DNA from 3 places in the Paenibacillus sp. FSL M8-0334 genome. Region 3 is predicted to be linked to each of the others. Evidence: riboswitches for the same ligand, from Rfam matches in the RefSeq annotation. Region 3 holds a riboswitch; each other region holds the start of a gene.
The links. Region 3 has a riboswitch for cyclic di-AMP ahead of MKX64_RS10080 (3D domain-containing protein). Riboswitches for the same ligand answer to the same signal wherever they lie in the genome.
Positions count from the first base shown of each region.

Region 1 (3,275 bases), on a different contig from region 3:
CGCCCTCATTGCCGTGGCAGACAATCTGCCAGGGCCGGATGCGATGCTCCCGTCTTCGGTCATCCGATATCCGAACGGCCTGACCGTCCAGGTGGCGAATACGGACGGAGAGGGGCGGCTCATCCTGGCTGATGCGCTGCTTCATGCCGCCGCAATGGGCGTTCGCAAAGTGATCGACATTGCAACGCTTACAGGCAATATCGGCACGGCGCTTGGACTTGAGCTTGCCGGCATATGGGGCGATGAAGAGATCACGCGTGATCTGGTTGAGATCGGGGAGCGCAACGGGGAACGGCTGTGGCCGATGCCGCTCGTGGAGGAATATGTGTCCGACCTGCGGAGCGATTATGCTGACCTGCGCAATGTCGGTGCCTCGCCGCTGGCCGGAGCGATTTCAGCGGCGCTGTTCATCCGTCATTTCGTGGATGAAGACATGCAGTGGGTTCATATCGATATGGCTGGAACCGTTCAGTACAAGCGGGAGTATCCTCACGCGGCGGCCGGGGCGACCGGATATGGTGCCCGGCTGCTGGCGGATTATGTACAGAAGCAGTTTCCGTCCCCAGTGAATCCTGCTTCGGATAGGAGGTGAGGAAGGGCATGCTGCTGGAAGTCATTGCAACCTGTGTCCAGGACGCGATCACCGCCGAACATAGTGGCGCAGACCGGCTGGAGCTGATCACCGCCTTTACCGAAGGAGGGCTGACTCCTGGGATCGGTATGGTTCAAGAGGTTGTTCGTGCGGTTCAGATTCCGGTTCATGTGATGGTTCGTCCACACAGCCGTTCTTTCATCTACGATGCGTGGGACATCGCGACGATGGTCGCGGAGATCAAGGCGATTCGCAGCACAGGTGCTGCCGGAATCGTGCTTGGCGCGCTGACGGAGGACGGGATGATTGACGAACGCGCACTGGAGCAGATGCTTGCTGCAAGCGGAAGCTTGCAGGTTACTTTTCATCGGGCGTTCGATGAGCTGAAGGATCAGATGTCGGGGCTGGAGGTGCTGAAACAGTATGCTCCGGTTACGCGCATTCTGACATCGGGCGGCAAGCCGAAAGCGTGTGATGCCGTTCCGAGAATTCGCCAGCTGGTCGAAGCGGCGCAGGACAGCCATATCCGGATCTTGGCGGGCAGCGGCTTGAGCCGGGCGATGATCCGGGATTTTGTTGAGCAGACGGGCGTATCCGAAGTGCATTTCGGGACATCGGTTCGTTACGGGCAATCGGCGCTCGCGCCGATTCACCCTGAAGAGCTGCGACGGGTTGCAGCCGCGCTGCAGCCGCTGCGCGAGTCAGCGAAGTGAAGATCTGACTTCGCTGCAGCCGGAAGAAGGACGGCAACAAGGCCATTCGAAGGTATCGAATGGCCTTTGTTCCATTGCAAATAATCTGAATTATGGGTATTCAGGACGGGGCGCTGCGCTGTGCAAGGATCGTTAGCAGGGTTAAGTTGATTCATTGGTTAGCCCGGTTAAAGGCCCTTTGAAAGGCGAAATTAAAAGGTTAGTTAAAAGTCAGTTGAATTTTTGTAAACAACAAGAAAGTTTCATAGAGTAACACAATTGTCATGTTTTTTAACCTTGTATTAGGCGGCCGATGGGCTTCGTTTATAGTGGAATCGACACGATAAAACAATTGTCGGACAATTCCAAGGATATTATTGACATTATGCGGGCTTGTATACTATATTAGAGAAGGTTACAAAACGTTAATGAATTTTTGCCGAATTTCGTCTGTAGAAAACGGGGGAACCATTCCGGGTGAATTATTCCCATGCTTTGCATTGAAGGGAATATAGGGAGCCTTCTACCGAACCCTTAGCTAACTCCGTAGGCATCGAAGGGAGTATGTATCTTTTGAAGAAGTTGGTTATTTCTTTATTAGGGTCTGCGATTATTTTTTCTTCTGGTGCCATGACCGCATTTGCGAATGAACAGCCAAGCTTTCAACGCGAGGTCAAACAGCTGGTGGGTACTCCTTATAAGTGGGGTGGATCAACTCCTCAAGGGTTTGATTGCTCCGGATTCGTATTATACATATTTAGAAATTTCGATCTGAATTTGCCTCGTACATCTGAAGGCCAAGCCAAAGTCGGCGAGCATGTCGATAAAGATGATTTGCGTGTAGGAGACCTTGTCTTTTTCAACACAAGCGGTAAGGGGATCTCCCATGCAGGCGTTTATATCGGAGATGGACAATTTGTACATGCTTCCAGCAGCAAAGGGGTCAGAATCAGCAAACTGACCGAATCCTATTATCAGACCCGCTACGTAACGGCTCGGCGCGTGCTGGATCAGGAAAGTTATGCGAAGCTGGTGGGTGTGGCAAGCTAATTCGTCTACATATGAATTGTGACATAGAAGGACCGGCGAAGATATGTTAGCCGGTCCTTTCCTGTTGGCAGATTTCATAATCAAGAGGACAGGTTATAATAAGAAGCAGGAAGTGGAAGCGGAGAGCAACCATTGGGAAGAACAGCAGGGAGGGAGCGCATTGATCAAGTGGTGGAGGAAATGGATCAAAGGGGATGAAGCAGGGAAGACAAGCGAACCTGAGTCTAAGGAGGCTGGGGAAACGGCGCAGCCGGTAGGCGAGGCGGTCGTCGAACTGCGGGGCCGCAATGTTCAGCGCAAGGTTGTACCGGTCACCGGCCTGACGATTCTGGAATTGGCAGAGAGGAATGAAGTGGATTGGAATTCTTTCTGCAAGCGGGGAACTTGTGCGCGCTGCCGTTGTCTAGTCATCGAGGGAGCCGAGCATTTATCTGAACCGAACCTGGCGGAGGAGCGCAGGCTTGATCCGGAGGAGATTGATGAAGGCTACCGGCTTGGGTGCCAGAGCAAGCTTGCCTCCACCGGTGCTGTGATCATTAAGCATGCACCTTATTTTTGAGCGCGGTAGAACATGGGCTGAAGCAAGGGAGAAGCGGATGCGGCATCTGGTTCTCCCTTGCTGTTTTTGTTTATAGAAGCCGGGCCGATCATGGCAGAACTGCTGCATCAAACCGGAGCACCTCCAGCAGCACTGGGGTGCCGGCTTGCAGGAGGTCGCCTGGGGAGGAGATGGTGAGTGCGGTGCTTGTAACAGAATAGATGGCCGCCTCCTGAACGATTCCGTTGATGTATAACCGCGAGTACCCGCTGGGAGTCACGTCCATAATACTGGTGACCGGCGCTCCGCTATTGTCCGTGAATTGATCGGCATTGATCACGAGCGGCGGGTCCAGCGGAACCGGCGCTGCGGTGGTATAGAAGTACCGCTCCAGCATGGGCAA
Region 1 is NZ_JBBOCH010000002.1:1,356,286-1,359,560, forward strand. Features, by position in the region: gene MKX64_RS20375 (M17 family metallopeptidase) at 1-592, shown strand, start outside; gene MKX64_RS20380 (copper homeostasis protein CutC) at 601-1,305, shown strand; cyclic di-AMP (ydaO/yuaA leader) riboswitch at 1,712-1,852, shown strand; gene MKX64_RS20385 (C40 family peptidase) at 1,858-2,334, shown strand; gene MKX64_RS20390 (2Fe-2S iron-sulfur cluster-binding protein) at 2,378-2,893, shown strand; gene MKX64_RS20395 (DUF4183 domain-containing protein) at 2,982-3,275, opposite strand, start outside.
Region 1: another riboswitch for cyclic di-AMP. It lies ahead of MKX64_RS20385 (C40 family peptidase); the one in region 3 lies ahead of MKX64_RS10080 (3D domain-containing protein).

Region 2 (3,275 bases), 700 kb from region 3:
TGGGGAAGTATGATGTTCCACATTCGCTGCCACGGCTTCATATTGAGCGCCACCGCCGCCTCCCACTGTCCCTTCGGCACCGCAAGAATCGCACTGCGGACAATCTCGGAGCCGTAAGCGCCGAAGTTGAGTCCGATCGCCAGCACGGCCGCTGCCATCTTCGGCAGCTCGATCCCGATAAACGGCAATGCAAAGTACAGCCAGAACAGCTGCACCAGCAGCGACGTTCCCCGGAATACTTCCACGTACACCGCCATCACCGTCCGCACGATCCACAGTTTGGACAGGCGCCCCAGACCGGCAATAAAGGCTGCGACAATGGCTAGCACCGCGGATAGCAGCGCCACGATGACGGTGATCTCCGCGCCCTTCAGCAGGGTAGGCAAAAATTCAATCCAAGACGATGGCATCTTATTCCCCGCACGCTGCGACTGCCGTCATATCGCCAGGAAGCTCATCCTCGGTAAATCCGAATTCCTGCAAAATCTCCAGCAGCTCGCCAGACTCCTTCATCTTCTGCAGCTCCGCATTGTAAGCCTGTTGGAATTCCGTGTCGGCCTGACGGAATGCCGTGGCACCGTATCCGCGTACGCTCTCCCCGTCGATGACCGGCTGCTCGAAATCCGCCACTCGCTCAATCTGATCATCACTAGCCGAATCCAGCATCGCCTGCAGCGATGGACCCGTCATCGTAATCGCTTGAACCCGGTCGGCCTGCAGTGCGCTGATCGCGGACGCCTGGTCCGGAACCTGGATGATGCGCTCGGATGGAATCCCCGATTTCTCCATGTAGCCGATCTCCACAGCACCGGTCATGACGGCAACCCTCGCTTCCTCGTTCGCAGCGATATCCTCGTAGCTGCCAAGGTTCAGCGGGTTCCCCTGCTTCACGGCCAGCGCTTCGCCGATGCTGTACTCCGGATCAGCGAACAGGACAGCCGAGCAGCGGTCGGGCGTGATGAACATCCCGGCCGTGATCATGTCAAAGCGGTTCGCCTGCAGCCCGGCGATCAGCGAGCCGAATTCGGTAAGCTCCCCCCGCATTTCCCCAACGCCAAGCCGCTCGAGAATGACGCGGGCGATCTCGACCGCCTCCCCTGTCAGCTCGCCATCGGCCGTCTGATAGGCGTAAGGCTTCTCGTTCGCGAAGCCGACCGTAACATACCCTCTCTCGATCGCCTTCTCCAGCGTGCTGCCTTGATCCCCGCATGCTGCAAGCACGCTAACCAGCACCAAACTAAGCAACAACAGAGCCACTTTTTGCAATTTCAAACCTTCCCACAACCTTTCTTGAAATCTGTGAATGCCTGTTTTAGGCATGAATAAATAAACCTAGTAAACTCATATTTCAACTAGGTTTTCATAGGGTCAAAATCCGTTTCAACGCTCCCATTATCCAGCGTTAATAATCGACTTTTCCTTATACTCCACGTCACTTGTACCGCCTGTGGATATGCATATGGACTTGCTTGGCGCTTACTCTACGCCCGGTTGATTGCCACCTCCTCTTCTTAACCAACGAAAAAAGACCTCTTGCAGGGGGATCCGAACATAGCTCCGCCAGCATGGGGTCAATGAAAAGAGAAAAGGCCCCTGTTCCATAGAATTAAGGGCCTTGGTATCAATCTCAATTATGTAATAAGACCCATCCACTGCTGACGAGGTTAGCTGACGGACTCGGGTAAGATGGTACCCTACACTTGACAATCAAGTGACTCGCCCCTAAAAAAACTGGTTCCCCCGCTTTCCGGACTTAAGCAACCGGAAACTAAGCGTGTGTTCATAATACAGGGAATGCTAGGAAATGTCAAACCGATCCAGCCCTTTAAGCGGTGAAGGATCGGCTGAAAACCGCATCACACAAGGCATTCCGCAAATTTAAAGAATTCATTTACGGGGTGTTCATCCCCCCTATAACTGCTCCCATCTCTCCTTGAAGAACAGCTCGTAAATCCGGCTGATCAGAATTTTGAGAATCATGTAAACCGGAACGACCAGCAAGACTCCGATAATGCCAGCCAGGTCCTGTCCGACCAGGACAAGCACAATGATGGTGATTGGATGAATGTCCAGCTGCTTGCCAAAAATATACGGGCCGATCAGATTGTCTTGGATCTGCTGAGCCGCCAAAATTATGACAAGCGACCAGATCGCGGTGGATGGCGACTGGATCAAACCAATGATAATGATCGGGATTGAGGACACGATGGCCCCGATAAACGGGATGAAGTTCGCAATGACCGCAACGACCGTCAGCAGCAGCGCATACGGAAGCCCAATAATGATGAAGCCCACATACATCAAGATTCCCAGTGCAAAATTGACAATCACCCTACCTACGATGAAGCCTTTGAGCGCACTGTCGATTTCACCAAGCACCGACGTGCCGACTTCCTTGAAACGGTTCGGCAGAAAGCGGACGATCAGCTCGCCGAATTTGCCGCCCTCCTTCAGCATGTAGTACAGCAGGATCGGGAAGATGAACATAATGATCGCAAATTCCGATATAATTCCCACCAAATTCACGACATATTCCGTCAGGAACGTAAAGCCTCGGTTCAAATATTCTGTCAGCGTCGTTAACGGATTGAAGCCTTCCGGAAACACACCTTCCAGGAAGCCGCTTTGCTCCAGCTCCAGCATCTTCTTGTTCAAGGCCGCGAAAATCGCCGGCGCATTGTCCACCAGGGCAATGATCTGCGCTTTAAGAGAGGGCCAGACCCCGATGAGAAAGCCGACCAGGATCCCCCCAAACACAACGTAAAGCAGCAGAATCGCCAGCGTCCGGTTCATCTTCTTCCTCTCCATTAGAGCCACCAGCGGTCTCAGCAGATAATAGAAAAAACCGCTCAGCATCAGCGGAACGATGATCACCGAAATAAAGGATAATAGAGGGTTGAATATGAAGCTGACTAACGAGCAAAGGTAAATGATAATCAGAATGAGAATAACGGCAAAACAGAACTTGAAAAACTTGTTCATCTTCAGCAATAGCGACTCCCCATCTCCTTATGTTTCAATTATCGTATCATGCAGAAGACCGGCTTTTCAAACGGCAGCGAAGAAGCGGGATACACATCCTTCTTGCCGCCTCAATTGACGCTCAATCTCACGGCCCATTTGGGTGCCGGATATATACTTCTTGTAACAGCTCCAGTATAATATGAAGCGTTATCCGGACAAGGCTGAAAGGTAGGGGGAACTTTTTTCATGGATGTTACGTCCATCATCATTAGCTTCATCTTCGTCCTTAATATCGCATTGGCCGTGATCGT
Region 2 is NZ_JBBOCH010000001.1:3,004,747-3,008,021, reverse strand. Features, by position in the region: gene ehuC (ectoine/hydroxyectoine ABC transporter permease subunit EhuC) at 1-410, opposite strand, end outside; gene ehuB (ectoine/hydroxyectoine ABC transporter substrate-binding protein EhuB) at 412-1,266, opposite strand; cyclic di-AMP (ydaO/yuaA leader) riboswitch at 1,639-1,785, opposite strand; gene MKX64_RS13210 (AI-2E family transporter) at 1,912-2,991, opposite strand; gene cls (cardiolipin synthase) at 3,211-3,275, shown strand, end outside.
Region 2: another riboswitch for cyclic di-AMP. It lies ahead of ehuB (ectoine/hydroxyectoine ABC transporter substrate-binding protein EhuB); the one in region 3 lies ahead of MKX64_RS10080 (3D domain-containing protein).

Region 3 (3,275 bases):
GGGCAGGCAAAGCAAGTTTGCGACAAAAAGCAACCCAAAGGAGTGGAAATGACGCGATGCTGTTCGACACACATACCCATCTGGATGCGCATCAATTCGACGAGGACCGGGAGGCCGTCATTGCCCGGGCGCTTGAAGCGGGCGTATCAAGAATGATCAATATCGGTTTTAACCGGGAGACCATTCCGACAACGATGAAGCTGGCGGAGTCCTATGACTTTATTTATGCGGCCGTTGGCTGGCATCCTGTAGACGCGATTACGATGAAGGACGAGGATCTGGACTGGATCGCCTCGCTCTGTGCTCACGAGAAGGTGGTTGCGATCGGAGAGATCGGCCTGGACTATCACTGGGACACCTCCCCGAAGGAGGTTCAGCACCGCGTGCTTCGCCGGCAGATTGGCCTTGCGCGTGAACTCGGCATGCCGATTGTCATTCATAACCGGGATGCGCATGAGGATATTGTGAAGATTTTGCGGGAGGAGAAGGCGTCCGAGGTAGGCGGCGTGATGCATTCCTTCTCAGGGAGCTGGGAAACGGCAAAGCTGTGCCTCCATATGGGCTTTCATATTTCCTTTGGCGGGCCGATTACGTTCAAGAATGCCAAGCAGCCGAAGGAGGTTCTTGTTCAGGTTCCGATGGATCGTTTATTGATCGAGACGGATTCGCCGTATTTGACACCGCATCCGTTCCGGGGGAAGCGAAATGAGAGCGGATATGTTAAGATGGTGGCCGAGGCTGCTGCCGAATTGAAAGGAATTACCGTGGAAGAACTGGCTGAGATTACCACGAGAAATGCTATGGAACGATTTTCCATTAAACAAAATCCGGAGCAAAAGCGGTGAAAAAGAGAGTATTTGCGATTAATTAAAGATTTTTTAATACAAAAGAGGTTGATATTACAATATTTTAACCATTTACTTCGAAAAATGTGGTTGATTGTTGCTTTACAACCTGCATGTAAACAGGATATCATCTTTTCAGTGATAAGAAGCTGCCAAGATTTCGAATCTGCAGCGGACCATTTCATGAACCGTCTCGCTTAATCCCTGCTTTTTGGGGAACGGGGGAACCGATACAGCTTTATGCATCCGCGGGATGCCGGGCCGTATTTGATTTCAGTAATTCGAGTCTTTGGGGTGAATTGAACGGACTTCGCCATGAGCGAAGCTCCCGACATAGGGCGTCACTCTTACGTCCAAACCCGACAGCTAACTCCGTAAGCGAAGTAAGAGGGGAATTCTCGTGCACACCTTTTCCATGATTATTGTCATCAGGAAGCCACGTTAGAGCCTCTAGTACTCTTTCAAGGGCTTCTTTTGTTTTTGAATATTGGAGAGGTGATCGTCATACTGTTGGTAAACAGGAGGTGACGAAGCATGGACGGGAAGACGGGGATTGACGCAGGGCGTTTAGTAGCAGTTCGCTCTGTGGGAAAATTTGCTATAGTCACGTCAAATGCATTTCATGCGTTGTCAGACGGCGGGACTATGAAGGAGGATGGAATAGTGGGCGTTTTTCAATCTGAGAAGACCCATGAATCACAATCATCCAGCATGTCTTACGCATTACGATGGAAGCATGAAAATTTGCGTCAATTGGTGTTGCTTGGCACCATGGGTGCCATCACCGTCTCATTGCTCGTGTCGCTGGTTGTTCATGATCAGACGGGTAAGGAAGTTCATCTTGTGGTTGATGGTCGAGTGACCAAAGTCGAAACGCGTGGTTCCCTGCTTCAAGAAGTGCTGGATGAGCAGGCGATTACGTTGAACCCGCAGGATCAGGTGTCGATGCCCCTGAATGGAGCGATTCAGGACGGCGACCGGATCATTATCGAGCGTGCGGTTCCAATCCAAATTACAGTTGACAGCAAAACTCAAACGCTGTTCACCACCCAGAATACGGTCGCTGATGTGCTCAAGGAAGCTCGCATCACGGTCGGGGTAGATGATAAAGTTGTGCCATCCGAAGACACGAATTTGTCCGGTAACATGGATATCCGTGTCATCCGCGTCACGAAACAAACCGTTCAGGAGCCGGAAAGCCGCACCTTCCGCGTGATCAAGACGGCGGACCCTTCTCTGGTCAAAGGCGATAACCGCGTCATTCAACGCGGCGAGAACGGGGTGCTGATTCATCATTACGAGAAGGTATACCATGACGGAAAGCTCGTTTCCAAGACGAAGATCGGTCAAGAGGTAGAACGGAGAACGAAGGATAAGATTATTGCAGTCGGCACCAAGAAGGCTCCGGAGCCGGAGATCGTCGAGGAGCAGACCGTTCAGACGGCTGCTGTGAATGTTAAGGCTACATCTGCGAAGCTGGCCACCGCGAAGAAGGCGCCAGAAGCCAAGGCAGCGGAGAATAACAATAATGTCGTCTCCAAAGCCGGTGTTGATTTTAAATATACCAAGGTGTTGAACAATGTATCCATGACCGCCTATTCCTCGGAACAGCCGGGCATCGGGACACGTACCGCTTCGGGAACCCGAGTGACCGAGGGCCGTACGATTGCAGTTGACCCTAACGTCATTCCGATCGGCTGGTGGGTATACATCGAAGGACTGGGCTTCCGCCGCGCTGAAGATACTGGCGGCGCGATCAAAGGCAACAAAATCGACGTCTATTATGATTCGCTGAATGCAGCCATTAATTTCGGGCGCAAAAACGGGCGTACCGTCTATGTCATCGGCCCGGTAAAACCGAATGTCAATTAACCTGGACCAGCCATAATTCCAATTTACTTTGCCATGATAATGCTATACTATGTAGCTTATAATATACATTGACGATAAGAAGAGGATGATCATCCTCTTCTTTTATTTTGTGATTTGGACAGCTTGGCACCGGCTGGAATGAACGATGTGCCGGAACGCCATCTGGCGGATGCGAAAGAGGAAGGAAGATTGTATCGTATGATCAAGGAAGTTATCGTGGTGGAAGGCCGGGATGATACGGTTGCGATCAAGCGGGCGGTTGAAGCCGACACGATTGAAACCGGCGGCTCGGCCATTAACCAGCATACGCTGCGCCGGATCGCGCTTGCCAAGGAGCGGAGAGGCGTCATTATTCTGACTGACCCCGATCATGCAGGCGAGAGAATCCGGAAGATTATAGATCGGCATGTGCCTGGCTGCAAGCATGCCTTCATCCCGGAGGAAGATGCGACCCGCAAAGGGGACATCGGGGTGGAGAACGCATCGCCGGAGGCTATTAGAAGGGCGCTTGAACGTGTGCATACGTCATTTGAAGGCAGAGAGAGCCAGATCAGTATG
Region 3 is NZ_JBBOCH010000001.1:2,306,946-2,310,220, reverse strand. Features, by position in the region: gene MKX64_RS10085 (TatD family hydrolase) at 57-845, shown strand; cyclic di-AMP (ydaO/yuaA leader) riboswitch at 1,030-1,242, shown strand; gene MKX64_RS10080 (3D domain-containing protein) at 1,509-2,717, shown strand; gene rnmV (ribonuclease M5) at 2,916-3,275, shown strand, end outside.